DNA from 4 places in the Pseudomonas sp. EA_35y_Pfl2_R5 genome. Region 2 is predicted to be linked to each of the others. Evidence: riboswitches for the same ligand, from Rfam matches in the RefSeq annotation. Region 2 holds a riboswitch; each other region holds the start of a gene.
What was found. Region 2 has a riboswitch for cobalamin ahead of cobO (cob(I)yrinic acid a,c-diamide adenosyltransferase). Riboswitches for the same ligand answer to the same signal wherever they lie in the genome.
Positions count from the first base shown of each region.

Region 1: it holds a riboswitch for cobalamin, as region 2 does, so the genes downstream of both, cobG (precorrin-3B synthase) here and cobO (cob(I)yrinic acid a,c-diamide adenosyltransferase) in region 2, are expected to answer to the same signal.
Region 3: it holds a riboswitch for cobalamin, as region 2 does, so the genes downstream of both, cobW (cobalamin biosynthesis protein CobW) here and cobO (cob(I)yrinic acid a,c-diamide adenosyltransferase) in region 2, are expected to answer to the same signal.
Region 4: it holds a riboswitch for cobalamin, as region 2 does, so the genes downstream of both, AACX99_RS02580 (TonB-dependent receptor) here and cobO (cob(I)yrinic acid a,c-diamide adenosyltransferase) in region 2, are expected to answer to the same signal.

Region 1 is NZ_CAXAOW010000001.1:574,743-582,264, forward strand. Features, by position in the region: gene AACX99_RS02590 (cobalt-precorrin-6A reductase) at 1-141, opposite strand, end outside; gene cbiE (precorrin-6y C5,15-methyltransferase (decarboxylating) subunit CbiE) at 138-1,340, opposite strand; cobalamin riboswitch at 1,399-1,586, shown strand; gene cobG (precorrin-3B synthase) at 1,683-3,026, shown strand; gene AACX99_RS02605 (precorrin-8X methylmutase) at 3,019-3,645, shown strand; gene AACX99_RS02610 (precorrin-2 C(20)-methyltransferase) at 3,642-4,394, shown strand; gene cobJ (precorrin-3B C(17)-methyltransferase) at 4,531-6,192, shown strand; gene AACX99_RS02620 (tetratricopeptide repeat protein) at 6,353-7,222, shown strand; gene AACX99_RS02625 (YegJ family protein) at 7,237-7,522, shown strand, end outside.
Region 2 is NZ_CAXAOW010000003.1:80,932-88,453, forward strand. Features, by position in the region: gene AACX99_RS07590 (STAS domain-containing protein) at 1-304, opposite strand, end outside; gene AACX99_RS07595 (response regulator) at 306-671, opposite strand; gene AACX99_RS07600 (methyl-accepting chemotaxis protein) at 704-1,429, opposite strand; cobalamin riboswitch at 1,927-2,149, shown strand; gene cobO (cob(I)yrinic acid a,c-diamide adenosyltransferase) at 2,260-2,871, shown strand; gene AACX99_RS07610 (cobyrinate a,c-diamide synthase) at 2,871-4,184, shown strand; gene bluB (5,6-dimethylbenzimidazole synthase) at 4,181-4,828, shown strand; gene cbiB (adenosylcobinamide-phosphate synthase CbiB) at 4,825-5,733, shown strand; gene cobD (threonine-phosphate decarboxylase CobD) at 5,726-6,718, shown strand; gene AACX99_RS07630 (cobyric acid synthase) at 6,715-7,522, shown strand, end outside.
Region 3 is NZ_CAXAOW010000001.1:588,327-595,848, reverse strand. Features, by position in the region: gene glmS (glutamine--fructose-6-phosphate transaminase (isomerizing)) at 1-1,674, shown strand, start outside; gene AACX99_RS02675 (hypothetical protein) at 1,689-1,919, shown strand; gene cobM (precorrin-4 C(11)-methyltransferase) at 1,927-2,682, opposite strand; gene AACX99_RS02665 (cobalamin biosynthesis protein) at 2,679-3,236, opposite strand; cobalamin riboswitch at 3,209-3,405, shown strand; gene cobW (cobalamin biosynthesis protein CobW) at 3,506-4,561, shown strand; gene cobN (cobaltochelatase subunit CobN) at 4,568-7,522, shown strand, end outside.
Region 4 is NZ_CAXAOW010000001.1:567,192-574,713, reverse strand. Features, by position in the region: gene AACX99_RS02590 (cobalt-precorrin-6A reductase) at 1-550, shown strand, start outside; gene AACX99_RS02585 ((2Fe-2S) ferredoxin domain-containing protein) at 636-1,352, shown strand; cobalamin riboswitch at 1,507-1,713, shown strand; gene AACX99_RS02580 (TonB-dependent receptor) at 1,888-3,999, shown strand; gene AACX99_RS02575 (ABC transporter ATP-binding protein) at 3,999-4,769, shown strand; gene AACX99_RS02570 (ABC transporter substrate-binding protein) at 4,766-5,719, shown strand; gene AACX99_RS02565 (FecCD family ABC transporter permease) at 5,716-6,735, shown strand; gene bufA2 (BufA2 family periplasmic bufferin-type metallophore) at 6,853-7,110, shown strand; gene bufB (MNIO family bufferin maturase) at 7,166-7,522, shown strand, end outside.

The sequences.
Region 1 (7,522 bases), on a different contig from region 2:
GCCGCCGACGCGCACCTGACAGGGCAAGTCATCCGGCACCCGGCCCAACCCGGCCAGACTGTAGATCGCTTCAGGGCTTAAACGCCGCGCCAGGCGCAGCGCCTCGGTAGTGCCGCCCAATAGCAGAATTCGCGGGCTCACGGCTTGCACACCTCCAGCAGGGTGATCGGCAAGGCGCTGCGCCAGGTGTCGAAACCGCCCAGCGGCTGCGCCTGGGCCACGCTGATACGGATCAACTCGCCGCCCACCTGCTCGCGCCAGGCCACCAACGCCGCTTCGCTTTGCAGAGTGACGGCATTGGCCACCAGCCGACCGCCCGGCTTAAGGCTGGCCCAGCACTGCTCCAACACGCCGGGGATGGTCACCCCACCGCCGATAAAGATCGCATCTGGCGCGGCCAAGCCGGCCAAGGCCTCGGGCGCACGGCCGGCGACCAATTGCAGGCCGGGCACGCCGAGGGCATCGCGGTTGTGTTGGATATGCGCCTGACGGCCGGCATCGGCCTCGACCGCAAGCGCCCGGCAGCTGGAGTGTGTGCGCATCCATTCGATACCGATGGAACCGCAACCCGCTCCGACATCCCAAAGCAGCTCGCCGGGTTGCGGCGCCAGGCGCGCCAGGGTGATGGCGCGCACGTCGCGCTTGGTCAGCTGGCCGTCGTGCTGATAGGTGTCGTCCGACAAACCCGGCGTGAGCGGCAGCAAGCGCGCGTCGGCATCTGCAACGCAGTCGACCGCCAGCAGATTAAGGTCAGCCACCCGTGGCAGCGACCAGTCACTGGCCAAGCCGTCGATGCGCCGCTCACTGGCGCCGCCCAAATGCTCCAGCACGGTCAACCGGCTGAGGCCAAAACCACGCGCGCGCAGCAACTCGGCCACCGCCGCCGGGCTATCACCGTCATTGCTCAACAGCAGCAGCCGCGCACCGGGGAAAATCTGCGCCTGCAGCGCCGCCAACGGCCGCGCCACCAGCGACAGCACCGTCACCTCCTGCAACGGCCAGCCCATACGGGCGGCGGCCAGGGACACCGAAGACGGTGCGGAAAACACCCGCAACTCTTCCGCTGGCAGCTGCCGCGCCAGGCTCGCACCAACCCCGTAGAACAGCGGATCACCACTGGCCAGCACACACAGCGGCGTACCGCGCCGCGCCAGTACGGGTTCCAGGCTGAATGGGCTCGGCCACAGCTCGTGCTGCCCTGGCAGATCGCTGGGCAACAGCGCCAGCTGTCGTGGGCTGCCGACAATCCACTGCGCCTCGCCCAGCGCCCGACGCGCCGCCTCACCCAGACCGGCGTAACCGTCTTCACCAATGCCCACCAGGGTTAACCAGGCCGTCATACCCACTCCTCTGCGCCCGCCCGACGAGCAAGGGTGTCTGCGCGTCAAACAAAGCGGGCATAATAGCGCCTTCGTCGGTGCCCGCCGCCATTGTGCATAGGGCCTAAGAGGGAACACGGTTAAACCGTGGCTGCCCCCGCAACTGTAAACAGCGAGTCTGCCGCAACTGCGCCACTGGGTAACCGGGAAGGCCGCGGCAGATGATGACCTGTCAGCCAGGAGACCTGCCGACGACGCTAGTCGCGAGTGCCAACATCGGGCGGGGTGTACCGATGCCATGAAATCCCCTGTGGGCGGATTTCGCTGGTTCGGTCGCCGCGTCTTTGTTGCTGGTGACCCTTTTTGCGCGACCGTCCAACCTCCGCCGACCTGCCCGACCCACGTCCTAGCGCGTGTCCCGGCCTGCTGCGTATCGTTCCGGCGCTGGACGGCGGCATCTGCCGGGTCAAACTGGCCGGCGGCGTGCTTAACAGCCAACAGGCACGCGCCATCGCCGAGGCGGCCGAGCGCTGCGCCAACGGTTTGCTGGAGCTGACCAACCGCAGCAATCTGCAGATTCGTGGCGTATTGGCTGGCCAGCAGGCCGAGCTGATCGAGCGCCTGCTGGCCGCCGGCCTGGGCCCAAGCAACCCGGCCGCCGACGATGTGCGCAACCTGCTGCTCAGCCCCGCCGCCGGCCTCGACCCGCACGCCCTGCTCGACACCCGCCCACTGGCCGCCGCGCTGCTCGCCCTGCTGCAAACCACCCCGGCGCTGCATGGGCTGTCGGCCAAGTTCGCCTTGCAGCTGGACGGCGGCGAAGCCCTGGCGATGCTCGAACACCCCCACGATATCTGGCTTAGCGCCCTGCCCGGATCGCCGGCCCGATTGACGTTTGGCCTGGCGGGTTGCCCCAGTGATCCGCCGCTGGGCATGGTCAACGTTGAGCAGGCCGTGCCGTTGGTAGAACAGCTGCTCAGGCTGTTCCTCGATCTGGCTGGCAACGAACACAGCCGGATGCGCCAGCTGCTAAGCGTGATTCCCGCCCACCAACTGCTGCAACAGCTGCAAACGCGCCTGCCCTTTACCGTGCAAGCGGCCCCGGCTGATTGGCAACGCAAACCAGTCAGCCCACGCGCGCCGATGGGCATTTATCCACAGCAGCAGGCCGGCCTGTACATGGTCGCCGCCGCCTCGCGGCTGGGGCGGATCGACGCCGCACAACTCAAAACCCTGGCCGAGCTGGCTGAGCACTGTGGCGATACCAGCCTGCGCCTGACGCCCTGGCAGGGCCTGTTGCTACCGAATATCCCCAAGCCATCGGCAGACAAACTGCTGCACGCACTGGCCGAACTCGGCCTGCTCACCGATGCGCAGGAGCCGTTAAGCAATCTGATCGCCTGTACCGGCTCAGCCGCATGCAGCAAAGGCCTGAGCGACAGCAAGGCCGATGCCCTGCAGCTCGCCAAGCGCCTGCGCACCAGCAGCGCACGGCCGCAGGTGCATCTAAGCGCCTGCCCGCGCTCCTGCGCCGCCGCCCATACCGCGCCCTTTACCTTGCTGGCCAGCAGCGCTGGCCACTACCAACTCTATCAACGCACGCCCGAGGCGGCCGGTTTCGGTCAGCTGCAGGCCAGCGCCATGACTATCGACGAGGCCGGCGACTGGTTCGCCGCCCACTGCGCAACAGGAAACAGCGATGCTTGAGTACATCCGCGACGGCCAGGAAATCTACCGTCAGTCCTTCGCCACCATCCGCGCCGAGGCTGACCTGTCAGCGATCCCGGCCGATCTGGAAAAGCTCGCCGTGCGTATCATCCACGCCTGCGGCATGGTCGATGTGGTGCAGGACCTGCGCTTCTCCCCCGGCGCAGGTGCCGCTGGCCGCGCGGCCCTGGCCAAGGGTGCGGCGATTCTCTGCGATGCGCGGATGGTCGCCGAAGGCATCACCCGCCCGCGCCTGGCCGCGAATAACCCGGTGATCTGCACCCTGCATAACGACGGCGTGATCGAGCAGGCCCGCGAACTGGGCAATACCCGTTCGGCAGTCGCATTGGAACATTGGCGCGAGCACCTGGAAGACAGCGTGGTGGTGATCGGCAACGCGCCCACCGCGCTGTTCTATCTGCTGGAAATGCTCGACGCCGGCGCGCCAAAACCGGCGCTGATTATCGGCATGCCAGTGGGCTTTATCGGCGCAGCCGAATCCAAAGACGCCCTCGCCGCCGACAGCCGTGGCGTGCCTTATGTAATCGTCCGTGGTCGGCGTGGCGGCAGCGCCATGGCGGTGGCGGCGGTCAACGCCCTGGCCACGGAGGTGGAGTGATGAGCACACAAAAAGGCCGCCTGCTCGGCCTCGGCGTCGGTCCCGGCGACCCCGAGCTGGTTACCCTCAAGGCCTTGCGCCTGCTGCAATCGGCCGCTGTGGTCGGCTACTTTGTGGCCAAGGCCAAAGCCAACAAGGGCCAGGGCGGTAACGCCTTCGGCATTATCGAGCAGCACCTGACCGACACCCAGCAGCGCTTGCCGCTGGTCTACCCGGTGACCACGGAAAAACTCGCCGCGCCGCTGAGCTATGAAGATGTGATCAGCGACTTCTACGACACCTGCGCGGTGCAGATCGCCGCGCGGCTCGACGCCGGTCAGGATGTAGCGGTGATCTGCGAAGGCGACCCGTTTTTCTACGGCTCCTATATGTACCTGCACGACCGTCTGGCCGGCCAGTACGAGGTGGAAGTGGTGCCCGGCGTTTGCTCCATGCTCGGCTGCGCCTCGGTGCTCGGCACCCCACTGGTGTACCGCAATCAATCTTTGAGCGTGCTCTCCGGCGTGTTGCCCGAAGACGAACTCAAGCAGCGCCTGCACAGCGCCGAAGCCGCGGTGATCATAAAGTTGGGGCGCAATTTCGAGAAAGTTCGCCGTGTGCTGCAAGAGCTGGGCATCGACCAGCGCGCCCACTACGTCGAGCGCGCGACCATGGGCAACCAGCGCATCGTGCCGCTGGATGAAGTGGAGCCGATGTCCTCGCCGTACTTCTCGATGATCGTGATCCCCGGCGAGAAATGGCGCGGTTAACCGGGGCTTAACGACCCATAGGGTGGATGACGCTTCACCCATCCACCAACGCCGAGATGGTGGATGAAAAAAGCGTCATCCACCCTACCCATTGATCGCGGCCAAGGCCGCTCCTACGCCAACCACGGAACACCTTATGACCGCTGCTCCCGCCATCATTATCCTCGGCCCCTCCGCCCTGCCCTGCGCTCGGCGCATCCAGGCGCTTTATTCACAGGCGCAAATCCACGGCCTGAGCGGTCGAGTGGCGGATGTCGATCGGCTTTATGACGACTTCGGCGACACCCTGCGCACGCTCTATCGCGCCGGTACGCCGCTGATTGTGTTGTGCGCCGTCGGCATCGTGATTCGTAGCCTGGCCGCCGTGCTCGGCGAGAAAGACCACGAGCCACCGGTGCTGGCCGTGGCCGAAGATGGCAGCGCCGTGGTGCCGCTGCTCGGCGGCCTCGGTGGGGTCAACCGCATGGCGCGGGAAATTGCCGCGCATTTGCAGACCAGCGCGGCGATCACCACCAGCGGCGAACTGCGCTTTGGCACCTGCCTGCTGGAGCCACCAGCCGGCTATGTACTGGCCGATCTGGAACAAGGCAAAAGCTTTGTCAGCGACCTGCTCGGCGGCCAGGCGGTGAGGATCGAGGGCGACGCACCCTGGCTGGCCCAGGCCAAACTGCCGGTGGATAACCAGGCCAACCGGGTGATCCATATCAGCCCGCTCAACCGCGCGGCCAATGCCGACGAACTGCTGATCCACCCGCAACAGGTGGCCGTGTGGATCGAACGCGCCAGCGCCGATTTACTCAGCGAACTGCAACAGGCGCTGCAAACCAGCAACCTGGCCGCGCAGAGCCTGGCCTGCCTGCTGGCCGCGCCAGAACTGATGGCCAACGCCGACCTGCACAGCGCCGCCGCACAGCTCGAACTGCCGCTGCGCTTTATCGATGACGCCACGCAACTGCCGCCGCTGCATAGCCAGCACGCCAACCTGCGTCTGCTGCTGGCCGCGGCGCCCATCGACGCCAGCCAACTCGGCCGACCCCGCGGCCGTCTGACGGTGATAGGCCTCGGCCCCGGCGCCGCCGAGTTTATGGTGCCCGCCGCACGCCAGGCGCTGGACGAAGCGCAGGACCTGCTCGGCTACGAAACCTATATCAAGATGACCGGCCCGCTGCGCCCGGAGCAGGTGCGCCACTGCACCGACAACCGCGAAGAAATGCAGCGCGCCCGCCATGCCTTTGCATTGGCCGCCAGCGGTCGCCGTGTGGTGGTGGTGTCCTCCGGCGACCCCGGCGTGTTCGCCATGGCCGCCGCCGTGCTGGAAGCCCTGCACGCATCGACCGACGCCGAATGGCAGCGCGTCGATCTACAGGTATTCCCCGGCGTTTCCGCCGCCCTGGCCACCGCAGCCAAAGCCGGCGCGCCGCTGGGCCACGACTTCTGCCTGATCTCCCTCTCGGACAACCTCAAGCCCTGGGCCATTATCGAAAAACGCCTAGAGCACGCCGCCGCCGCCGACCTGGTGATGGCCTTCTACAACCCCATCTCCAAAGCCCGCCCCTGGCAGCTCGGCTCTGCGCTGGACATCGTCCGCCAGCAACGCACGCCAGATACTCTGGTGGTGCTAGGCCGCGATATCGGCCGCCCCGGCGAAACCCTGCGCAGCCTTACCCTCGGCGAGCTGACGCCAGAGATGGTCGATATGCGCACCCTGGTAATCATCGGCTCCAGCCAAACCTGCCGCTTCCCCCGCGCCGAGGGTGGCGAGTGGGTGTATACGCCGCGTAGTTATCCACAGATATAGGCCGGAACCACTGCACTCGGCAGTCCTGCAAAAAGACGATTAATCGACAGCCTGGGCAGGCATAACTTGTCTTGTTTAACGATGAGTCACTAAGGTAACCGTCACTGTTTATCAGCCCCGGACGCATCAGGCTCGGGTTAACCCATCAAGGATGATCGACATGCTACGCACCCACGCCCTTACCGCCACGCTGCTCGCCAGCGCCCTGCTGCTCTGCACGCTCACCAGTCAGGCGGCGATCAAGCACTGCCCAGTGACGATTGATCAGTCCGACGATGACAACATTCTGGATCACCTGCAGCGGGCTAATAACGGGGATGCCTGTGCCCAGTTCAATATGGGCTACCAGTTCTACACCCAGCAGGATTATCCCGAGAGTGAACGCTGGTACGCCAAAGCCGCCGAGCAAGGGGTCAGCCGCGCGGCATTTGAAATTGCCATGCTCTACCGCGACAAACTTCTGCCGGGTGACGACTCCGAGCGCAAACGCTGGCTGAACCAGGCAGCCGAGCAGGGTTTTACCCAGGCTCAGGTTGAACTGGGCATCGATTATCTGGACAACCCCGGTGATCAGGATGAGCGCTACCAAGCCATGCATTGGTTTGAACAAGCGGCCGACCAGGGCGATATACAAAGCCAATACCTGCTGGGTGAGCTGTACTGGAGCCGCGACAGCGGTGTGGAGTTTGCCGCCAGCGGCGATGAGCGCGCCATACACTTCAGCAGCGACGACAGCAAAGCGCTTTACTGGATCTGCAAAGCCGCGCAAAGCAACCATGCCCCCGCGCAATTCAGCCTCAGCGAGGCCTACAGCACCGGCACTGGCGTACCGGTCAATCGCGACCAGCAGCAACTGTGGCTGGAACTGGCCGCCAACAACGGCAGTGAAGAGGCCAAGGAGCGACTGGATGACAGCGATCTACCTTGGTACACCCGCCTGGAAAACTGGGGCAAGCGGCAAATGATCGATGAAACCGCCCAATGCCCGGACTTAGAACTGCAAGCCACAGAACAGCAGGCAAGCTACTAACGAAAGGAATCAGCATGCGCCCCTTCCTTATCGCTCCTCTGCTCGCACTGGGCCTGGCTACATTCCACGCCAGCGCGCGCGACACCAATGAAGTGGTCACCTCTGACCGGCAAAACCCGGCCGTCTCAGCTGCCGTGCGCCAGGCCCAGGCAGGCCTGACCGAGTTCCTGGCACAGGCCGCCAAACCGCCCGCCAATACCCGTGACTACAAGGTTCAGGTCATGGCCGAAGACAGCAACGGCATTGAAACCTTCTGGGTCACGCCCTTCCACGCGCTTGAACAGGGTTTTATCGGCACCG
Region 2 (7,522 bases):
CTGAGGGGGAGGCGCGGTACAGGACCTGCAGACGCAACAGGTCGAGCAGGTCACGCAACTCGGGACCGGGCTGCAGCAGCTGCAGCTCGGCGCTGTATTGGCGCAGGTGTTTGTCCAGGGCCAGCAGCAATTGCACGCCAGCGCTGTCGAGCTCTTCCAGCGCCTGAATATCGAGCGTCCAGACCCCGGGTGCAGGTTCGGCGACAGCCGCCAGCAACGCCTGGTGAGCGTCGCGGGCTTCGTAGATGGTCAGACTGCCGCTGAGGCTGTAGGCGGCCGTGTCGTGAGTGGTCAGCTGGTACATATCAGCTGGCCAGCTTGTCGACGGCCGCGAGTAGCTGCTGCGGCTGGAAGGGTTTGACAATCCAGGCTTTGGCGCCGGCCGCTTGCCCCTCGGCCTTCTTGCCCTGTTCGCTCTCAGTGGTGAGCATCACGATTGGTGTGAAGCGGTACTCATTACGGGTTTTGACCTCCTTGACCAGGCCGATGCCGTCCAGGTTGGGCATGTTCACGTCGCTGATGATCAGATTGATCTTTTGCCCATTGAGCTTGGTCAGGGCGTCGCGCCCGTCGACCGCCTCGATAACCTGGTGGCCTGCGCCGGTCAGGGTCATCTTGACCAGTTGGCGCATGGAGAGGGAGTCATCGACGATCAGAATGGTTTTTGCCATGGCACAGGCTCCGGCTTACGAAGAGAAAAGCGTCAGAAAAAGGTGACTTCGGTTTGGCTGGCACGGCCAGCCTTCTTGACGCCGCGTTCTTCGTCGGTGGTGAATTGGCGGCGTAATTCGTCAAGCCATTGCTGCGGCTTGGCGATGATCGGGTCCTGCTGTTCGATGGCGCGTTGCAGGCGTTCGAGATCGAGCTGAAGATGGTCGAGCATCTGATCGGAGCGGTCCTGGAACTGCAGGCTGACGATGATTTCCTGCAGGGTGCTCTGGGTGGAGCGGGCGTCCTGTTGCAGTTCGCGGGAGGTGTCGGCGAGTGCTTCGAGGCTGTGGCTGAGACCCTTGATGATGTCGCCCGAGACCTGGTCGAGGTAGCGCAGGTTGCTTTCCTCGCTGCTGGAAAGCTCCTCAGCGGCGCTCACCGTGGAGCGGATCGCCTTGTTGATCTCGCCGACCTTTTCCACCATGCGCTGACCGGTTTCCGCGGACAGGCTGGAAAGCTTGCGCACCTCGTCGGCGACCACCGAGAAACCGCGGCCATATTCGCCCGCACGGGCTGCCTCGATGGCGGCATTGAGCGCCAGCAGGTTGGTCTGGCTGGCGATGTCCTGAACGTGTTTGGACATCGCCTGCAACTCGCTGGCGTAGCTGTTGAGGTGGCTGATGGTGGCGAGCAGTTCATTCTTGTGCACGCTGGCGGCGTGGAAGGCGGTGGTGACTTCGTCGAGACGCCGCTGCGCCTGCCGCAGGCTGTCGGTCATGCCGGCGTTGCCGGTTGCGCTGTCAGAACGGCTCAGGGTCTGCTCCAGGTGCTGGCCAAGGCTGGCGAAGCGCTCGAACAACTGGCCGACGTTGAGGGTCAGCAATTGCCTGACCTGTCCCAGGTTCTGGTTCCAGGCCGGCAGAACGGCGCTCAGCAGAGGTTCGCAATCTGGTGACGACGGCGCCTCGACAACCTCGATTGGCGGCGCGACGGCGACGGTTTGCGGCCGCAGGAACAGCGCGGCGATTGCCGTGAGCAGGGCGCCGACGCCACTCACCCACGGCAGGCCGAAGCCAAGCCCGGCCAGACAGATGACGATTCCCAACCAGAGAGTGCAATAGGTCAACACGGCGAGCTTTCCCACGAGTTCGAATGCTGGGAAAGATAGGAGTTCGCCGTGGCAACGGAATATAGGGGAAACCCCTACACGGCCTAGGGGTTTCCATCTGAAGGCCCGAACAATCGGCGTTTGACGCCCAAACCCGAACTCTCTACCCTTCGCGCCTTGTAACAGGTGCCCCCAACGCTGTGCGTGTGGGGGTGAAACTGGGAAGTCGGTGCGTTGTGCGTTTACGCCAGTCATTCCGACGCTGCCCCCGCAACGGTAAGTGAGTCAATCGCCGCAAGTGCCACTGTGCTGTATGCATGGGAAGGCGCGGTCGAGAGCCTTGACGGTTCGCTCACAAGCCCGGAGACCGGCCTGTTGCAGTCCACGGCATCGCGGAGGGCGATGGCTGGCGTGTGGTTTGCGCTGTGCGTGAACCCGCGCTTTCCCTATCCCCGCATGCTTTTTCCAGCCAGATCGCCCTGTGGCGGTGGAGCAGTGCGATGACTGAATCGATTGAGCGTGACGCCCGGCACAAGGCGCGCATGGCCCGCAAGAAAGCCCTGATCGATGAAAAGATTGCCCAAGCCCAGGACGAATACGGCCTGCTGCTGGTGCACAGCGGCAATGGCAAGGGCAAGAGCAGCAGCGCCTTCGGCATGGTCGCCCGCGCCCTGGGGCACGGCCTCAAGGTTGGCGTGGTGCAATTTATCAAGGGCGCGGCCAGCACCGGCGAAGAAGCCTTCTTTCGCCGTTTTCCCGATGAAGTCAGTTATCACGTAATGGGCGAGGGCTTTACCTGGGAGACCCAGGATCGCCAACGCGATATCGATAAGGCGCGCGAAGCCTGGGCGGTAGCGGCGCAACTGCTGAATGACTCGGCCATTGGCCTGGTGGTGCTCGACGAGCTGAATATCGCCCTGAAATACGGTTATCTGGAGCTCGATGCGGTGCTCGCCGATATTGAAGCGCGGCCGCTGCTGCAGCATGTGGTGGTAACTGGTCGCGGCGCGCTGCCAGGGATGATCGAGGCAGCGGATACCGTGACCGAGATGAGTTTGGTCAAGCACGCCTTCAAGGCCGGGGTTAAGGCGCAGAAGGGAGTGGAATTTTAATGAGCCACTCGGCTGCCCGCCAATGCCCCGCGCTATTGATCGCCGCACCGGCCTCCGGCCAAGGCAAGACCACTGTGACCGCTGCCCTGGCACGTTTGCACGCGCGCCAGGGTAAGCGCGTGCGGGTGTTCAAGTGCGGCCCGGACTTCCTCGACCCGATGATTCTCGCCCGCGCTAGCGGCGCACCGGTGTATCAGCTTGACCTGTGGATGGTCGGTGAGGCCGAGAGCCGTCGCTTGCTGTGGCAAGCGGCGGGCGATGCCGATCTGATCCTGATCGAAGGGGTGATGGGCCTGTTCGATGGCACGCCGTCGGCGGCTGATCTGGCGCGACACTTCGCCGTACCAGTGCTAGCGGTTATCGACGGCTCTGCCATGGCGCAGACCTTCGGTGCCATGGCCCATGGCCTGGCGACTTTTCAGTCTGATCTGCCATTCTCCGGGGTGCTCGGCAACCGGGTCGGCAGTGTGCGGCATGGCGAGATCCTACGCGATGCGCTGCCGGCCTCGATTCACTGGTACGGCGCCTTGCCGCGCAGCGCCGAAGTCGGCTTGCCGAGCCGTCATCTGGGGCTGGTACAGGCAGGCGAACTGGCTGACCTGGATGCACGCCTGGACGCCGCCGCCGATGCCCTGGCCGCCAGCGCCGATACCAGGCTGCCGCCCCCCGTCAGTTTCGCCGCGCCTGAACAGGCCAGGCCCGCGCCTTTGCTTAAGGGCGTGCGCATTGGCGTGGCGCGCGACAGCGCCTTTGCCTTTCTCTACCAGGCCAACCTCGATCTGTTGAACGAACTGGGCGCTGAGTTGAGGTTCTTTTCGCCGCTCAGCGATCAGCAACTGCCCGATATCGACAGCCTGTACCTGCCTGGCGGCTACCCGGAGCTGCACCTGGCTGCACTTGAAACCAACCAGGCCATGGCTGAGGCGATCCGTGCGCACCATGCTGCCGGTAAGCCAATCCATGCTGAGTGCGGCGGCATGCTCTATTTGCTCGACAAACTGACCGACAAACAGGGCGCCAGCGGGCAGATGCTCGGCTTGCTAAATGGCGAGGCGACTCTGCAACCGCGCATGACCGCCATGGCCTTGCAACAAGCGGAGCTGCCGGAAGGGCTGCTGCGCGGCCACAGCTTCCACTACTCGGCACTGAGCAGTGAGCTGCAACCGCTGACCCGTGGCGAGTGCCCGAACTACAAGCGCACCAGTGAGGCGGTCTATCGCCAGGGCCGGATGACCGCCTCCTATATCCACTTCTATCTGCCATCCGACCCGGTTGCCGCTGCCGCGCTGTTTCTCCCTGGAGCGCCGGCATGAGCGAGCAGGCCTTTAGCCCTGATGAGCGCGCGGCGGTTTACCGCGCTATCGCCGAACGCCGCGATATGCGTCATTTCAGCGGCGGCGAGGTAGCGCCCGAGCTGCTTGCGCGCCTGCTGGAGGCCGCCCATCAGGCTCCCAGTGTCGGGCTGATGCAGCCTTGGCGGTTTATTCGCATCACTCGCCCAGCGTTGCGTGAGGCGATCCACGGCCTGGTGGACGAGGAGCGCCTGCGCACAGCCGAGGCGTTGGGCGAGCGCAGCGATGAATTTATGCGGCTTAAAGTCGAGGGTATTCGCGACTGCGCCGAGCTGTTGGTGGTAGCCCTGATGGGGGGCCGTGAGGCCCATGTATTTGGCCGGCGTACCTTGCCGGAAATGGACTTGGCGTCCTTGTCCTGCGCGATTCAGAACCTCTGGCTGGCCGCCCGCGCCGAGGGGCTGGGCATGGGCTGGGTATCGCTGTTCGAGCCACAGGCCCTGGCGGATCTGCTCAACATGCCGACCGGCAGCAAACCGCTGGCCGTGCTGTGCCTGGGGCCAGTGACGGAGTTTTATGAGGCGCCGATGTTGGTGCAGCAAGGCTGGGCCGAGCCAAGGCCATTGAGTGAATTGCTTTTCGAGAACCAGTGGGGCACGCCATGAGCCTGGTTCTCAGCACCTGCGCCGGGGTTGCTCTGGATGCCGTGTTTGGCGAGTCCAAGGGTTGGCACCCGCTGGTGGCCTTTGGTCGTATGGCCGAGCGCATCGAGCAGCGTTTCAATCCGGCCGGGCGCGGTTGGCGCAGTCATGGTGTCAGTGCCTGGTGCCTGGCGGTGTTGCCGCTGACCCTGCTGGCCTGGTTGCTGAGCCAGATTAGCGGGCTGGGCTGGGCGGTGGAGATTCTTGCGCTATACGCCGCCTTGGGTTTGAAAAGCCTGGGTGAACACGCCATGCCGGTGGCCCAGGCGTTGCGTCTGGGTGATTTGCAGCTGGCGCGGGAGCGGGTTGGTTATATGGTCAGCCGCAATACCGCGCAGCTGGACGCTACGGGCGTGGCCCGCGCGGGCAGCGAGTCGGTGTTGGAAAACGGCAGCGATGCGGTTTTTGCCGCGCTGTTCTGGTTTGTTATTGCCGGTGCGCCAGGCGTGGTGTTGTACCGCCTGAGCAATACCCTGGATGCCATGTGGGGCTATCGCAACGAGCGTTTCGAGCGCTTCGGCTGGGCCGCAGCGAAGATCGACGATGGTCTCAATTACCTGCCTGCGCGGTTAGTTGCCCTGACCTATGCCTTGCTTGGTAAAACTATGCTGGCGCTGCGCTGCTGGCGGACCCAGGCGCCGCTCTGGGACAGCCCCAACGCCGGCCCGGTGATGGCGGCCGGAGCTGGGGCGCTGGGCGTCAGCCTGGGCGGCGCTGCGGAATATCACGGCGAGCTGCACGTACGGCCTGAACTGGGGGCGGGGCCGCCACCCAGGGCGCGCGATATCGAGCGGGCACTCAATCTAGTCAATGGCGGCGTGCTGCTGTGGTTGGTGCTACTGCTGTTGTGGGGCGCTTTTTATGCTTGAGCATGGTGGGCGTCTACGTGCTGCTGCGCTGCGTTATGGCATCGCCCTAGCGGACTGGCTGGACCTGTCCACCGGCATCGCGCCTTACGGTTGGCCGCTGCCGGCGATTCCCGCCAGCGCCTGGGCGCGCTTGCCCGAGCAGCAGGACGGCCTGGAAATCGCCGCGCGCGATTACTACGGCGTGAGCAATCTGCTGCCGGTGGCGGGCTCCCAGGCGGCGATTCAGGCGTTGCCGCGTTTGGTGCGGGATGCGCGGGTCGGCATCGTCTCGCCTGCCTATGCCGAACACGCGGCTGCCTGGCAACGCGAGGGCCATCGCCTGCTGGAACTTAGCGAAGGCGGCATCGAGCGAGCGCTGGAGCGCCTGGATGTGCTGCTGCTGATTAACCCGAATAACCCGACTGGCCGGCGTATCGAGCCCCAGCGCCTGCTGGAGTGGCATGCACGTCTGACCGAGCGCGGCGGTTGGCTGGTGGTGGATGAAGCCTTTATCGATTGCACGCCTGAGTTCAGCCTGGCGGCCTTTAGCGAACGGCCGGGGCTGATCGTCCTGCGCTCGTTCGGCAAGTTTTTCGGTTTGGCCGGGATCCGCCTGGGTTTCGTGTTGGCTCAGCCGACCGTACTGGAACAGCTGGCCGAGCTGCTCGGGCCATGGGCGATCAGTGGGCCGAGCCGAGTGGTGGCCATCGCGCTGCTGCAGGATCACGCCGGCCAGCATTTGCAGCGTGAACGTCTGTTGGCCGATGGCGAACGCCTGGCCGCGCTGCTTAGCGCACAAGGTTTTGCGCCGACGGGTGGTTGTGCGTTGTTTCAGTTTTGCTGCACAACCGTTGCTGCAGAACTGCATGAGTTTCTTGCGGCGCAAGGCATCCTCACTCGGCTGTTTGCTAGCCCGCTAAGCCTGCGCTTTGGGCTGCCGGCGGATGAAGCCGGTTGGCAGCGTTTGCAGCAGGCCCTCGCAGCTTTTGCCAAGGAATCAGCATGAGCACATTAATGGTGCAGGGCACCACTTCGGACGCTGGCAAAAGTACGCTGGTAACTGCGTTATGCCGCTGGCTTAAGCGTCAGGGCGTCAGCGTGGTGCCGTTCAAACCACAGAATATGGCACTTAACAGCGCAGTCACCTCCGATGGTGGCGAAATCGGGCGCGCTCAAGCGGTACAGGCCCAGGCTGCCGGGTTAGCGCCGCATACCGATATGAATCCGGTATTGCTCAAGCCCAATAGCGATACTGGCGCCCAGGTGATTATCCACGGCCGCGTCCTGAGCAGCATGGATGCCGTTGCTTACCACGACTACAAGACGGTGGCGATGCAGGCGGTGCTGCAGTCTCACCAGCGCCTAAGTGCCGCTTATCCGGTGGTGATGGTGGAGGGCGCTGGCTCGCCTGCCGAGATCAACCTGCGCGCCGGTGATGTCGCCAATATGGGCTTCGCAGAAGCGGTGGACTGCCCGGTGATTCTGATTGCCGATATCGACAAGGGCGGCGTATTTGCCCATCTGGTTGGCACCCTGGCGTTGCTTTCAGAAAGCGAGCAGGCGCGGGTGCAGGGCTTTGTGATTAACCGTTTTCGCGGTGATATCGCCCTGTTGCAGCCTGGGCTGGATTGGCTGGAGCAGCGCACCGGTAAACCGGTGCTCGGGGTATTGCCCTATCTGATGGACTTCCACCTGGAAGCCGAGGACGCCATCGATATTCGTCAGAGCGCCAAGGCGGCGAAGGTGATCAAGGTGGTGGTGCCGGTATTGCCACGCATCAGCAACCACACCGATTTTGATCCGCTGCGCC
Region 3 (7,522 bases), on a different contig from region 2:
AGTGCCGAACCGCTGGCTGGACGCCTGGGCATCGCACACACACGCTGGGCCACTCACGGCGCACCGAGTGAGCGTAATGCCCACCCGCACTTCTCCAGCCATGATCTGGCGGTGGTGCACAACGGCATTATTGAGAACCACGAAGAACTGCGTGCTCAGCTCAAGGCCTTGGGTTACGTGTTCAGCTCCGACACCGACACCGAAGTGATCGTGCACCTGCTCGACCACAAGCTGAAAACTCAGCCGCATCTCACAGCAGCACTGAAAGAAGCGGTCAAGGAACTGCACGGCGCCTACGGCCTGGCGGTGATCAGCGCCAAACAGCCGGATCGCCTGCTCGCCGCGCGCAGCGGTAGCCCACTGGTGATCGGTTTGGGCTTGGGTGAGAACTTCCTCGCTTCCGACCAGCTGGCTCTGCGCCAGGTCACTGACCGTTTCATGTACCTGGAAGAAGGCGACATCGCCGAGATTCAGCGCGACAGCGTGCAAATCTGGAGCGTCGACGGTCAGCCTGTGACGCGCGAAAGCGTGCAGTATCACGAAGGTGCGGAAGCCGCCGACAAGGGCGAGTACCGCCACTTTATGCTCAAGGAAATCCATGAGCAGCCAAAGGTCGTGCAACGCACCCTGGAAGGTCGTCTCGGTACTGACCACGTGCTGGTTCAGGCCTTCGGCCCGCAGGCCGCCGAGTTGTTCGCCAAGGTCCGCAACGTGCAGATCGTCGCCTGCGGCACCAGTTATCACGCCGGCATGGTTGCTCGTTACTGGCTGGAAGGCCTGGCCGGGATTCCTTGCCAGATCGAAGTGGCCAGCGAGTTTCGCTATCGCAAGGTAGTAGTGCAGCCGGACACCCTGTTTGTCAGCATCTCCCAGTCCGGCGAAACCGCCGATACCCTGGCCGCGCTACGCAATGCCAAGGTGCATGCGCCTGGTCAGGGCGGCTACCTGGCCAGCCTGGCGATCTGCAACGTCGGCATCAGCTCCCTGGTGCGCGAATCCGACCTGACCCTGCTGACCCAGGCCGGCCCGGAAATCGGTGTGGCTTCGACCAAGGCTTTCACCACCCAACTGGTTGCGCTGATGCTGTTGACCCTGTCTCTCGGTCAGGTGCGTGGCACCCTGGATAAAGGTCTCGAAGCCGAGCTGGTCGATGAACTGCGTCGCCTGCCGACCCGTCTGGGCGAAGCCCTGGCCATGGACAGCGTAGTGGAGAAGGTCTCCGAGTTGTTCGCCGAGAAGCACCACAGCCTGTTCCTCGGCCGTGGCGCGCAGTACCCGGTGGCGATGGAAGGCGCACTAAAACTCAAGGAAATCTCCTATATCCACGCCGAAGCCTACCCGGCCGGCGAGCTTAAGCACGGTCCGTTGGCGCTGGTGGACAGCGATATGCCTGTGGTCACCGTGGCGCCGAATAACGAGCTGCTGGAAAAGCTCAAATCCAACCTGCAGGAAGTGCGCGCCCGTGGTGGCGAGCTGGTGGTGTTTGCCGACGAGCAGGCCGGCATGAGCAATGGCGAGGGCACCCACGTGGTGAACATGCCGCATATCCACGACGCCCTGGCGCCGATCCTCTACACCATCCCACTGCAGCTGCTGTCCTACTACGTCGCCGTGCTCAAGGGCACCGACGTCGATCAGCCGCGCAATCTGGCCAAGAGCGTAACGGTTGAGTAAGCAGGAGCCAGCTAATGCGGCGTGAAGATATACAGAGCAAGCAGGCGCAGGGTGTGCTCTTCGATACCCATATCATCGCCAATCCGGCCAATACCCGGGAGTGGATCGTGCTGTTGAAGAAAGGCGCGGGCACCAGCTTCTTTCTGGTCGATGACCAGGAGCAGGTGGAGTCCTTCGCCGACCTTAATGGCCTGATCGAAGAGCTACGCCTACTCGGCATCAAGGCTGCTGAGATTCACCTCTAGCAGGCTATTAGTCGCCCGCTGATCTGAACAGATGATGATGCTCGGCGTTGTATAGCGCAGAGTCGGCGAACTGTTCGGCGTGCAGCACGCGGCCGACGAGGATCAGCGCGGTGCGGCGAAAGCCCTTGGCGCGCACCTGTTCTTCGATGGTGGCGAGGGTGCCGCTGACCCAATCCTGATCCGGCCAACTGGCGCGATGCACCACGGCAATCGGGCAATCCGCGCCGTAATGCGGCAGCAGCTCAGTAACGATCTTGCTCAGATGCACCACGCCCAGGTGGATGGCCATGGTCGCACCGTGGCGTGCCAGGTCGGCCAGCGCCTCGCCCTCGGGCATGTTCGACTTGCTCGCGTAGCGCGTGAGAATCAGCGTCTGCGACACCTCGGGCAGGGTCAGTTCGCTTTCCAGCAGGGCGGCGCAGGCCGCAGTGGCAGTCACCCCAGGGATGATCTCGAAGGCAATGCCCAGCCGGCGCAGATGGCGGATCTGCTCGCCAATCGCGCCATACAGAGACGGGTCGCCGGAATGCACGCGGGCCACATCCTGGCCTTTGCCATCGGCCTGGCGGATCAGCTCGATGATTTCATCCAGGTGCAGCTCGGCGGTGTTGATCACCTGCTCGGCGCTGTGGCCTTCGAGCACCGCTGCAGGCACCAGCGAGCCGGCATAGAGAATCACCGGGCAGCTGCGCAGCAGGCGCTGGCCTTTGACGGTGATCAGCTCGGGGTCGCCGGGGCCGGCGCCGATAAAGTAGACGGTCATGACACATCCTTGGGTGCAATCGACGCCAGGGCGCAGGTGGCGCTGGCGTTGCGGGTTTTCTCGCCGAGCAGACGCGCCGGTTGGCCGCCCAGGTGTTCGGCCAGGGCCAGGGCGCAGGGTTCGGCGACCGCCGGGCTGCCGGTGGCGGCCAGGGTGTGTGGCGAGCCTTGACCGAGGTGCTGATAGGGCTGCAGTTCGGCTGTACTAAAGCAGCTCAGCTGCAGACCGAGGCGTTCGGCCAATGCCAGCAGGCCCGGCTCGCTTTGTTTATGCGCGATGCTGGCCAGTCCGGCCAGGTTATCCACAGTCAGGCCATGCGTCTGCAGGCTGTGCAGCAGCAGGCTGAGTAAGTCCTCCACACCGCAACCGCTGCGGCAGCCCAGCCCAGCGACCACCTGAACGGCGGCAGCGGGGCGGCGAGGGGTGTGGCTGGGGATCATCTGCGGCGCTCGGTGTGTGCGGCGGCGTAGCTCAACATGGCGGCCGGCACCGGTCAACCGCGATTGACCGGCCGCCATGGCCTGCGTAGCCTTGTCGCGTTCGAGGTTCTTCATGGGCATGCCCATGAAGCTAAGAGGGAACAAGGTTGATGCCTTGGCTGCCCCCGCAACTGTGAACGGTCCAAAGCCCTTCAATACACCACTGCCGTATGGCGGGAAGGTGAAGGGTCGCGCAAGGCGCAGACCGTGAGCCAGGAGACCTGCCTCGTCACGCTTTCGACAACCGGGCGGGGTGATCCGGTGGTGTTGGCTGACGCCCCGTGGCTGTCATGTCTGTGCCGCCTGCCTGCTCGTCTTTCTTTCGACGCCATGCAGGACTCGCCATGCAAACCCTCGCCAAACTCCCCGTCACCATCGTTACCGGCTTTCTCGGCGCCGGCAAAACCACCCTGTTGCGTCATCTGCTGACCCATGCGGAGGGACGGCGTATCGCGGTGATCGTCAACGAGTTTGGCGAGCTGGGCATCGACGGCGAAATCCTCAAGCAGTGCTCCATCGGTTGCAGCGAAGAAGAAGCCAACGGCCGTATCTTCGAGCTGGCCAACGGCTGCCTGTGCTGCACCGTGCAGGAAGAGTTCTTCCCGGTGATGCGCGAGCTGGTGGCGCGCCGCGGCGAGCTGGACCATATCCTGATTGAAACCTCCGGCCTGGCCCTGCCCAAGCCGCTGGTACAAGCCTTTAACTGGCCGGAAATCCGCAACGCCTGCACTGTCGATGCGGTGATCACCGTGGTCGACAGCCCGGCCGTGGCCGCCGGCACCTTCGCCGCATTCCCCGAGCAGGTCGACGCGCAGCGCAAGCTCGACCCCAATCTGGATCACGAATCGCCGCTGCATGAGCTGTTCGCCGACCAGCTGGCCAGTGCCGACCTGGTGATTCTCAACAAGGCCGACCTGCTCGACGCCGCCGCTCTGGCTGCGGTGCGTGCGGAAGTGGCGGAAGAGCTGCCGCCGGCGGTGAAAATCATCGAAGCCCATGGCGGCGAGCTGCCGCTGGACGTGCTGCTGGGCCTGAACTGCGAGACCGAGCTGCATATCGACGGGCGCAAGACCCACCATGATCTGGAAGGCCATGAAGACCACGATCACGACGAGTTCGCCTCGTTCCACGTGGAACTACCTGAAGCCGAGGAAGCCCGTCTGCTGCAAGCGCTGAAGGAGGCGGTCAGCAAACACGGCATTCTGCGCATCAAGGGCTTCGCGGCGATTCCCGGCAAGCCGATGCGCCTGCTGTTGCAGGGTGTTGGTCAGCGTTTCGACAAACACTTCGACCGCGCCTGGCAGGCCGATGAGCCGCGCATCACCCGCCTGGTGGTGATTGGCCAGACCCTGGATCAAGCCGCCATCGAAGCCGAGCTAAACGCCGCGCTGGCAGGCTAAGCTCGCATGCACCTGCTGCGCACCCAGCCCGGCAGCCAGCTGCCGCTCGACAGCATTGCCGACCTCGGCCAGACCCCGGCCGAGCTGGTGATTCTCTGTACCGGCGATTCGCACCTGTCGTTGCTGGCCGAAGTCGCGCGGCAGTTGCCTGCGGATTACCCCAGCCTGCGCCTGGCCAGCCCGGCGCAGCTGAGCAATCACGCCTCGGTGGATCTCTACGTCGAGCAGGTGCTGCAGCACGCCAAGGTCATCCTGATCTCCGTGCACGGCGGCGTCAGCTATTGGCGCTACGGCATCGAGCGCCTGGTTGAGCTGGCCGGGCGCGGCGCGTGGGTGATTATGGTGCCGGGCGACGACAGTCCCGATCCCGAGCTGATGGGCCTAAGCAATGTCGACAGCGAGAGCGCCCACAGGCTCTGGCAGTTTCTGCGTCAGGGCGGTGCGGGCAATGCGCTGCAACTGTTTAACTGCATCGCCAGCCAGTGGCTGCAGCGCGACTATGCCTGGGTAGAACCGCAGCCGCTGCCGCGCGTGGGCCTGTATCACCCGCAGTTGGCCAATCCAAGTCTGGCCGATTGGCAAGCCAGTTGGCAGGCTGATGCGCCGGTGGCAGCGCTGCTGTTCTACCGCACCCAGGTGCAGGCGGCGAATACCGGCTTTATTGATCAGTTCTGCCAGCGCCTGCAGGCCCAGGGCCTTAATCCGCTGCCGATTGCCGTGGCCAGCCTCAAGGAGGCCGCCTGTTTGGCCCAGGTTGAAGACTGGCTGGACGCGACCGATACGGCGCTGATCATCAACACCACGGCCTTTGCCCTGTCCAACCCGGAAGCGCCGAGTGCACGACCCTTTCGCCGCGATATCCCGGTGCTGCAAGCCATTTGCGCGCTGGATAACCACGAACAATGGCAAGCCAATGCCCAGGGCCTGGGTTCGCGTGACCTGGCCATGCATATCGTGCTGCCCGAGCTGGATGGCCGGCTGATCACCCAGCCGATCAGCTTCAAGGGCCTGGCCTGGCGCAGCGAGCGCAGCCAGAGCGATGTGGTCTGTTACCAGCCCCATCTGCCGGGGATGGATTTCGTTGGCGAACTGGCGAAGAAATGGATAGAACTGGCGAGAAAAAGTAACGATCAAAAGCGTATTGCCCTGATTCTGGCCAACTACCCGACCCGCGATGGTCGCCTCGGCAACGGCGTCGGCCTGGATACCCCGGCGGCGGCGCTAAATATCCTCCGTGCGCTGCAACAGCAGGGCTATCCGGTGGAAGGCCTACCCGACAGTGGCACCGCGCTGATCCACCAGTTGCTCGGTGGCGTGACCAATGATCTGGACAGCCTCGACGCGCGGCCTTGCGCCCAGAGTCTGGCGCTGGACGAGTACCTGGCGTTCTTCCACAGCCTGCCCGCCGCCAACCAGCAGGCGGTGCGCGAGCGCTGGGGCGAACCGCAGAGCGATCCGATGTACCGCAGCGGGCGGCTGATGATTGCCGGTCTGCGTTTTGGTTTGACCTTCGTCGGCATCCAGCCGGCGCGCGGTTATCAGCTGGATGCGGCGGCGGTGTATCACGACCCCGATCTGGTGCCACCGCACGGTTACTTGGCGTTTTATTGCTGGATCCGTAGGGTATTTGCGGCGAACGCCGTCATACACGTCGGCAAACACGGCAATCTGGAATGGCTGCCGGGCAAGAGCGTCGGCCTGTCCGCGCAATGCTGGCCGAGCGCGATTCTCGGCCCGCTGCCGAATATCTACCCTTTTATCGTCAACGATCCGGGTGAAGGCGCGCAGGCCAAGCGGCGCACCCAGGCGGTGATTATCGATCACCTGATGCCGCCGCTGACCCGCGCGGAAAGCTACGGCCCGCTGCGCGATCTCGAGCGCCTAGCCGACGAATATTACGAGGCCAGCCAGCTCGACCTGCGCCGCGCCGCAGAGCTGCGCGGCGAGATTCTGCTCAAGGTGCGCGAGGCCAGCCTCGACCGCGAACTGGGCCTGCAACTGAATGCAGACCCCAACAGTTGGCTGCCGCAGCTGGATGCCTACCTGTGCGATTTGAAGGAATCGCAGATCCGCGATGGCCTGCATGTATTCGGCGAATCCCCTGCCGGCAGCCTGCGCCGCGACACCTTGCTGGCGCTGTTGCGTATTCCCCGTGGCGACGGCCAGGGCGGCAACGCCAGCCTGCTGCGCGCCCTGGCTCGCGATCTGCAACTGGACTTCGATCCCCTCGATTGCGAGATGGCCGCGCCCTGGCAGGGCCCGCGCCCCGCGCTGTTGCAGCGTCTTAGCGATGACAGCTGGCGCAGCGCGGGCGATACCCGTGAACGGTTGGAGCTGCTGGCTTTGCAGCTGATTGAGGCTACTGACTGCGAATCCGTTGGTGTGGAAAGCACCCAGGTGCTGCAACGCCTGCATGAGCAGATCGCACCGCTGCTGGATGCCTGCGGATCGGCTGAGATACACGGCCTGCTCGCGGCGCTAAGCGGGCGCTTTGTTCCGGCTGGGCCGAGTGGCGCGCCGAGTCGCGGTCGCCTCGATGTGCTGCCCACCGGGCGCAATTTCTACAGCGTCGATGTGCGCAACCTGCCCACGCCGACCGCCTGGCGTATCGGCGTGCAGGCGGCGGATCGCCTGCTGGAGCGACATCTGCAGGATCACGGCGATCATCTGCGTCAGCTTGGCCTGTCGCTGTGGGGCACGGCGACCATGCGCACCGGCGGCGATGACATGGCCCAGGCCCTGGCGCTGATGGGCGTGCGCCCGGTGTGGCAGGCCGGCAGCCAGCGCGTCGAACGTTTCGAGGTGCTGCCGCTGGCGCAGCTCGGCCGCCCGCGGGTGGACGTGACCCTGCGCGTCTCCGGGTTCTTCCGCGATGCCTTTAGCAACCTGATCCGCCTGTTCGATGACGCGGTGCAGGCGGTGGTCGATCTCGATGAGCCGGAAGAGATGAATCCGCTGTCG
Region 4 (7,522 bases), on a different contig from region 2:
TATCCGCGAACAGGGCGTCGAACTGCTGCTCGATCTGACCCACCCCTATGCCGCACAGATCAGCACCAATGCCGCCCGCGCCGCCGAGCTGAGCGGAGTTGCCTGCTGGGCGCTGCGCCGCCCCGGCTGGCAGGCTGGCGCCGGAGATGACTGGCGCGAAGTGGGTGACTGGAACGAACTGGTGGCTGCGCTGCAAGACTTTCGTCGTCCGCTGTTTACCCTAGGCCGCGAACCGCTGGAGCATCTGCATGAAATCCCCCCTCATCAACACTGGACGGTGCGTTGCCTAACGGCCCAGGAGGCCGTGCCGCGGGCGACAATTATCGGCGCTCGCGGGCCGTTTGATCTGCACGGCGAGCGCGCACTGTTCGCTCTGTTGGGCAGCGATGTGTTGGTCAGCAAGAACAGCGGCAGCCAGTCCACCGAGCCGAAACTGCAGGTGGCGCGGGAGCTGAGCGTGCCGGTTTTGCTGCTGCGTCGGCCTGATTTGCCGAGTGTGGAGCGCGAGTTTGCCTGCCTGGAAGATCTTGTCGAGGCGCTGCAGTTATAGGGTAGGGTGGATGACGCTTCATCCACCCTACGTGCCAAATGCAAAACATCCCCTGCTAGACTGCCGCCCCGCTTTGGAGGCCGCCATGACCACGCCCGTTTCACCCTACGCCCGCATTTTGTTTGTCGGCCCGGAGCTGACCGAGGGCTCGTTTGCCGAGCTGCTGCGTCGCCGGTTGGTTGAGCTGCGTGGTGAAGCAGCGCTGGCCGATATCGTCGACACCAGCGCAGGCTATGCGCCGCTCTGGCAGCGCGTGGCCGAGGCTGAGCGGCCGCTACTGGTGATCGACCTGGAGCCGCAGAGCAGCAGCCCGCACCTCGATTGGCTGCGCAGCGAACTGTGCCAGCAGGCCGAGCCGGAGCAACTGTTTGTCGCCAGTGCGATTGGCCAGGCCGACGGCTTGCCGGTGGAGGCCGCCTGCGCGTTGATCGAGCGCCCTGAACTGCACCTGCCCTGTGTCGGTGTGGCCGCCGTGCCGGGACATCACGCCTGGTCGCAGATTCCGCCGCACGCGCAACGCCTGCTGCTGTGCAACGGCCCGCGCTGCACCCGGCGTGGTGCGCTGGAGCTGTGGAAGGCCTTGCGCCAGCGGCTCAAGGCTGCGGGCAAGCTGGAGTGCGAGGGCGGGGTGCATATCACCCGCACGCAGTGTCAGTTTCCCTGCGATCTGGGCCCGACGGCCAGTCTCTACCCGGCCGGCGAGTGGTTTCGCGTGCGTGATGAGGCCGAGCTAATCCGTCTGGTCGATGAGCGCCTGGTGGCCGGGCGCGCCGTGCCTGAGCTGCGGATTGATCAGGGCTGAGTCACTGCGCCACGAATGGTGGACAAGCTTCGCGTTGTCCACCCTACGCCTCATCAGAAACCGCCGCTAAAGCGCCTCCCACAGATGTAAAACCTCGCCCTTGAGCGGGTGGCCTTGTCGAGTTCACGCCTTGACTTGTGTCGGCGCGGATGGTCATATCCGCGCCGTTTCAGGTGTCTCACGCCGCCGTGCGTGAGGTTAAACGGGAAGTCGGTGCGCCCTTTTTGGGTTAGTCCGACGCTGCCCCCGCAACGGTAAGCGAGCGACGTCATCACGATGCCACTGTGCAGTTTCTGCATGGGAAGGCGATGACGTCATGACCCTCGCAAGCCCGGAGACCGGCCTGATTCTAAGAACCTGAACAGGTTCTTAGGGATGTTGCACGCTGCCAGTGATGCAGCGGCAACTCCCAACTGTTTGGCAACCCGCGGTGGGCGGGCGTTGACGCCGATCGTGGGTGCCTGTGCGCCCGTGTTTTGCTGTTGCGCGTTTCCATCGGGATTGCCGTGCCTTTTCCCTTTGCGATGGAAGCATCATGGCGCGCTATCCCCTGTCTCAACTCTCTGTTTCCCTTACCCTGTTCCTGGCCGGTACGGCTGTGGCGGGCGAATCTCCGGTCAATCTGCCGGCCACGACCGTGCAGGCCAAGGTTGCTGCGGAGGGTGAAAGCGATCTGCATACGCCCACCAGCAGCGGTTCGCGCCTGGGCCTGACGGCCCTGCAAACCCCGGCTAGCACCAGCAGCCTAAGCGGCGCACAGGTGCGTGGGCGCAACAACCTCAGCGTGCAAGACGCGGTCACCCGCACCCCCGGCATCAGCAGCATCGGCAGCCCCGGCAATGGCGGCACCGCGCTGTCGGCGCGCGGCTTTACCGGGCACAGCGCGATCATGCAGCTGTACGACGGCACCCGTCAGTATGTCGGGGCCGGCACCGTGACCTTCCCGGTCGACACTTGGTCGGTGGAGCGCATTGACGTGCTGCGCGGCCCGGCCTCGGTGCTCTACGGTGAAGGCGCGACGGGCGCGGTGATCAACGTGGTGCCGAAAAAGCCGTTCAGCGGCGCCATCAGCAACCAGCTGCGCCTCGGCTACGGTAGCGACGACCGCCGCCAGGCCGCGCTGGACAGCGGCGGCTCGCTGACCGATACGCTGAGCTACCGGCTCAACCTCAATCAACAGGCCAGCAATGGCTGGGTCGATGACGGCGAGTCGCAGAGCCGGGCGCTCAGCGCTGCCCTGCGTTGGGATGCCAGCGATGCGCTGAGTTTCACCCTGTCCCATGATCAGGGCGATCAGGACCCGCAGCGCTACCTGGGCACGCCGCTGGTCGCGGGCAAGTATCGCGAGAGCCTGCGCGAGCGCAATTACAACGTCGATAACGCCGAGGTTCGCTACAACGACCAGATCACCCGACTGGTCAGCGACTGGCGGATCAATGACGCCCTGACCGCCAGTAACCAGCTCTACTACATCAAGACCCAGCGCTACTGGCGCAATGCCGAGTCCTACCGCTGGCAGCCGGGCGATCAGGTCAAGCGCAGCGACTTCTACGAGATCAAGCACACCCAGGAGCAGGTCGGCGATCGCCAGACCTTCACCCTGGAACACGCCCTGTTCGGCCTGGATAGTCGCACCGTGGTGGGCGTGGATTACAACCGCATCCACTTCGCCCGTCAGCACGATTTTTCCAGCAGCTTCACTGACACGGTGCCGCTTGCCGGCAGCGGTGGCGGCCAGTATCAGAGCACCGATCCGCTGGGTTATGGCCCGCGCGAGCGCAACCTGGCGCGGCAGTTCTCGCTGTTCGCCGAGAACCGCACCCAGCTGACCGACCGCCTGTCGCTGGTCAGCGGTGTGCGCCGCGATCAGGTGCATATCCAGCGCGACAACCTGCTGACCGACAGTAGCGCCGACCGCAGCCTGACGGGCGATAATTGGCGCGCCGGATTGGTCTTCGAGGTTACGCCCGAGCTGTCGCTGTATGGCCAGTACGCCACCAGCACCGAGGGCGTGAGCAACCTGCTGACGCTTAATCCGACGCAGCAGCAGTTCGACCTGAGCGAGGCCAAGCAAACCGAGATCGGCCTCAAGCAGGCGTTCTGGAATGGCCAGGGCGAATGGACGCTGGCTGCTTACCATATCGTCAAGGAGAAGCTGCTCAGCCGTGCCACCCCGACCGCGCCGACCGAGCAGATCGGTCAGCAGTCATCCGACGGTCTGGAAGCCACTCTGGAACTGGCGCTGGGGCAGGGTTGGCAAGTGTCGGCCAACGCCGCGTGGGTGCGTGCCGAGTACGACGACTTCCGCGAGGCCGGTGGTGACCGAAGCGGCAATCGGCCGACCAACGTGCCACGGCGCACCGCCAACCTGTGGCTGAGCAAGGCGCTTAGTGAGCAGGTGCAGGCCGGTATTGGCGCGCGTTATGTCGATGCGCGCTATGCCGACACAGCGAACAGCGTGACGCTGCCGAGCTACACCGTGGTCGATGCCAATATCGGCTGGCAGGTGCAGGCGGACGTGCGCCTGGGCCTGGAGCTGAACAACCTGTTCGACCGCCAGTACGCCACCACCGGCAGCAGCGATGGCCAGCAGTGGTACCTGGGCGCGCCGCGTTCGTTGTTCGTCACTGCCGATTACCGTTTCTGATGCCGCGCTTGCAGATCAGCGAGCTGGCCTGGTCGCCCAGCGGCGAGCAGGCCTTGCTCGATGGCATCGAGCTGGCGGTGGGCGATGGTCAGCTGGTCGGTCTGCTCGGTCCCAACGGCAGCGGCAAGACCAGCCTGCTGCGCTGCGCCTACCGCTTTCAGCGGCCTGATCAGGGCCGTGTCGAGCTGGACGGCGAAGCGCTGTGGAGCCGTTCGCCGCGCTGGTGCGCGCAGCGGGTGGCAGTGGTGCTGCAGGAGTTTCCCCAGGACTTCGGCCTCACCGTGGCCGAAGTAGCCGCCATGGGGCGCACGCCGCACAAGGGCCTGTTCGATGGTGATGATCAGGCCGATCTTGTTCTGGTCGAGCAGGCTCTGGCGCGGGTGGGTTTGACTGAGCACAAGCGCCAGGCGTTCGCCCATCTCTCCGGCGGCGAGAAGCAGCGCGTGCTGCTGGCTCGCGCGCTGGTGCAGCAACCGACGCTGCTGATCCTCGACGAGCCGACCAACCACCTCGACCCGCGCTATCAGCTGGAGCTGTTGCGGCTGATCAAAGCCCTCGGCCTGGCGACCCTGGCCAGCTTTCACGACCTCAACCTGGCGGCAGCCTTCTGCGACCGCCTGTATGTGCTCGACCACGGCCGCGTGGTGGCCAGCGGCACACCCGCCGAAGTGCTGACTGAAGCGTTGCTGGCCGAAGTGTATGGCGTGCAGGCGCTGGTCGACCGTCATCCTTTCGCGGGGCACCCGCGTATTACCTGGATCAATCCATGAAGCGTTTTCTGCGTTACGCCCTGTGCCTGCCGCTGCTGGGCGCGGCCCTGTCCGCCCAGGCGGTTACCGTCACCAGCTGCGACCGCCAACTGACCATCGCGCAGCCGCCACAACGCGCAGTCAGTCAGGACATCAACCTGACCGCCATGCTCCTAGCCCTCGGGCTGAAATCGCGGATGGTCGGCTACAGCGGCATCAGCGCCTGGAAAACCCCAAACCCCGAGCTGATGGCGCAGCTGGCCGATTTGCCCGAGCTGGCCGCGCGGCACCCGTCGTTGGAAAACCTGCTCAACGCCGAGGCGGATTTCTTCTTTGCCGGCTGGAACTACGGCATGCGCGTCGGTGGTGAAGTCACCCCGGCGAACCTCGCGCGTTTCGGCATCCCGGTGTACGAGCTGAGCGAGTCCTGCGCCCACGTCATGCCACGCCGGGTGGCCAGCCTGGAGGATGTCTACAACGATCTGCATAACCTCGGCCGCATCTTCGCCGTGCAGCCGCGCGCCGAGGCACTGGTGCAGAGCATGCAGCAACGGGTGGCGGCGGTGCGTGAGCGCCTGGCCGACAGCGGCCCGGCGCCACGGGTGTTTCTCTACGACAGCGGCGAGGAAAGCCCCTTTACCGCCGGCCGCCTGGCCATGCCACAGGCGCTGATCGAAGCCGCTGGCGGGCGCAATGTCATGGATGTGCTGGCTGCGAGTTGGGTGCGTGTTGGCTGGGAAGCTGTGATCAGCAGCGACCCCGAGGTGATTCTGATCGTCGATTACGGCGAGCGCAGTGCGGCGCAGAAACGCGATTTCCTATTGCACCACCCGGCCTTGCAGGGGCTGACGGCGATCCGTGAGCAGCGCTTTGTGGTGCTGCCCTATCTGGCGGTAACGCCGAGCCTGGATAACGCGCAAGCGATTGAAACGCTGGCCGCCGCGCTGCACCCGCAGGCGTTTGCGCGATGATTCGCAGCCCGCACGCCTATCGCCTGCTACTGGTGCTATTGGCATCGGCCTTAGCGATTTCCTGCGCCGCCTCGCTGGGTTTTGGCGCCGCGCCGGTGCCACTGGCGCGGGTGCTGGATATCCTCGGCCAGCGTCTGTTTGACCTGCAGCCGGCGCAGGCGGTGAGCAGCGCCCAGGACAGCATCGTCTGGCTGATCCGCGCGCCACGGGTGGTGCTCGGTGCGCTGGTCGGTGCCGGGCTGGCGCTGGTCGGCACGGCGCTGCAGGCGGTCACGCGCAACCCGCTGGCCGATCCGCATCTGCTCGGGGTCAGCTCCGGCGCGGCGCTGGGTGCGGTGATTGTGGTGCTGTATCTGGGTGAATTTGTCGGCCTGCTTAGCCTGCCGCTGGCGGCCTTTGTCGGTGCACTGGTGAGCATGCTGCTGGTGCTGGCGATTGCCAGTCGCGGTGGTCGGCTGGAGAGCGACCGCCTGTTGCTGGCCGGGGTGGCGGTGTCGTTTGTGATGATGGCGGCGAGCAACCTGCTGCTGTTTCTCGGCGATCACCATGCCGCCAGTTCGGTGATCTTCTGGATGCTCGGCGGCCTTGGTCTGGCGCGTTGGGAACTGCTTTGGTTGCCGGCGCTGTGCTTGATGCTGGCCCTGCTGCTGTTGCTCGGTCTGGCGCGGGCGTTGAATGCGCTGATGGCCGGTGAACACAGCGCGGTCAGCCTGGGCCTGGAACCGCGTCGGGTGCGCCTGCTGGTGTTTGTCTGCGCGTCGCTGCTGACCGGGGTGCTGGTGTCGCTAAGCGGTGCCATCGGGTTTGTCGGACTGATCCTGCCGCATATCGCGCGCTTTCTGGTGGGCGCCGAACACCGTCGCCTGCTGCCGGTCAGTGCGCTGCTCGGCGCGCTGTTTCTAGTCTGGGTGGATGTCGCCGCGCGCACCCTGCTGGCGCCGCAGGACCTGCCAATCGGCATCGCCACGGCGGCAATTGGTGGGGTGTTCTTCGTGCTTTTGCTGCGTCGGCGCTGAACGACTAAAGTTTTTTTCAGCGCGGCTGTAACGCCTGTTCGTCTCGTCGCTCTAGTTAAATGCCGGCACACAAACCCCTTTTCGTCCGGCCAACCCAGATCACCCGAGGATACGCACATGACCATGAAATCCACCGCTGCTACTGGTGCCGCCATTGCCTTCGCCGCTGCTGCCATGTTCGCCGGCATGTCCGGCACTGTCGTCGCAGCTGAAGAAGCCAAGGTGCACTGCTACGGCGTGACGTCCTGCAAAGGCCAGAATGACTGCAAGACCGCCGAAAACAGCTGCAAAGGTCAGGCTGTCTGCAAGGGCCACGGCTTCAAGGCCATGACTCAGGCCGAGTGCGATGCTGCTGGCGGTACTGTCGGCGAGTAAGTGAGCCGGGGCAGCCGCGTGCGGTTGCCCCGCATCACCCTGCAAGGAGCCAGCAATGAATGCTCAACGCGGCAATCTGGGCTTTGGCCTGGGCCTGCGCAGCACCTATTACCAAGCCATTCTCGAGCAGCAGCCGGCGATCGACTGGTTCGAGATCGTCTCGGAAAATTATCTGGTAGCGGGCGGCAAGGCCCTCTACTTTCTCGATGCCATCGGCGAGCAATACCCGCTGGTGATGCATGGCGTGTCGCTGTCGATTGGCGGCCCGCATGAGCTGGATCGCGACTACCTGCGCCAGCTCAAACACCTCGCCGCGCGCGTGCAGCCGGCGTGGATCTCCGATCACCTGTGCTGGAGCCAGGGTAATGCCCACCAGTTGCATGACCTGCTGCCGCTACCCTACACCGAGGAG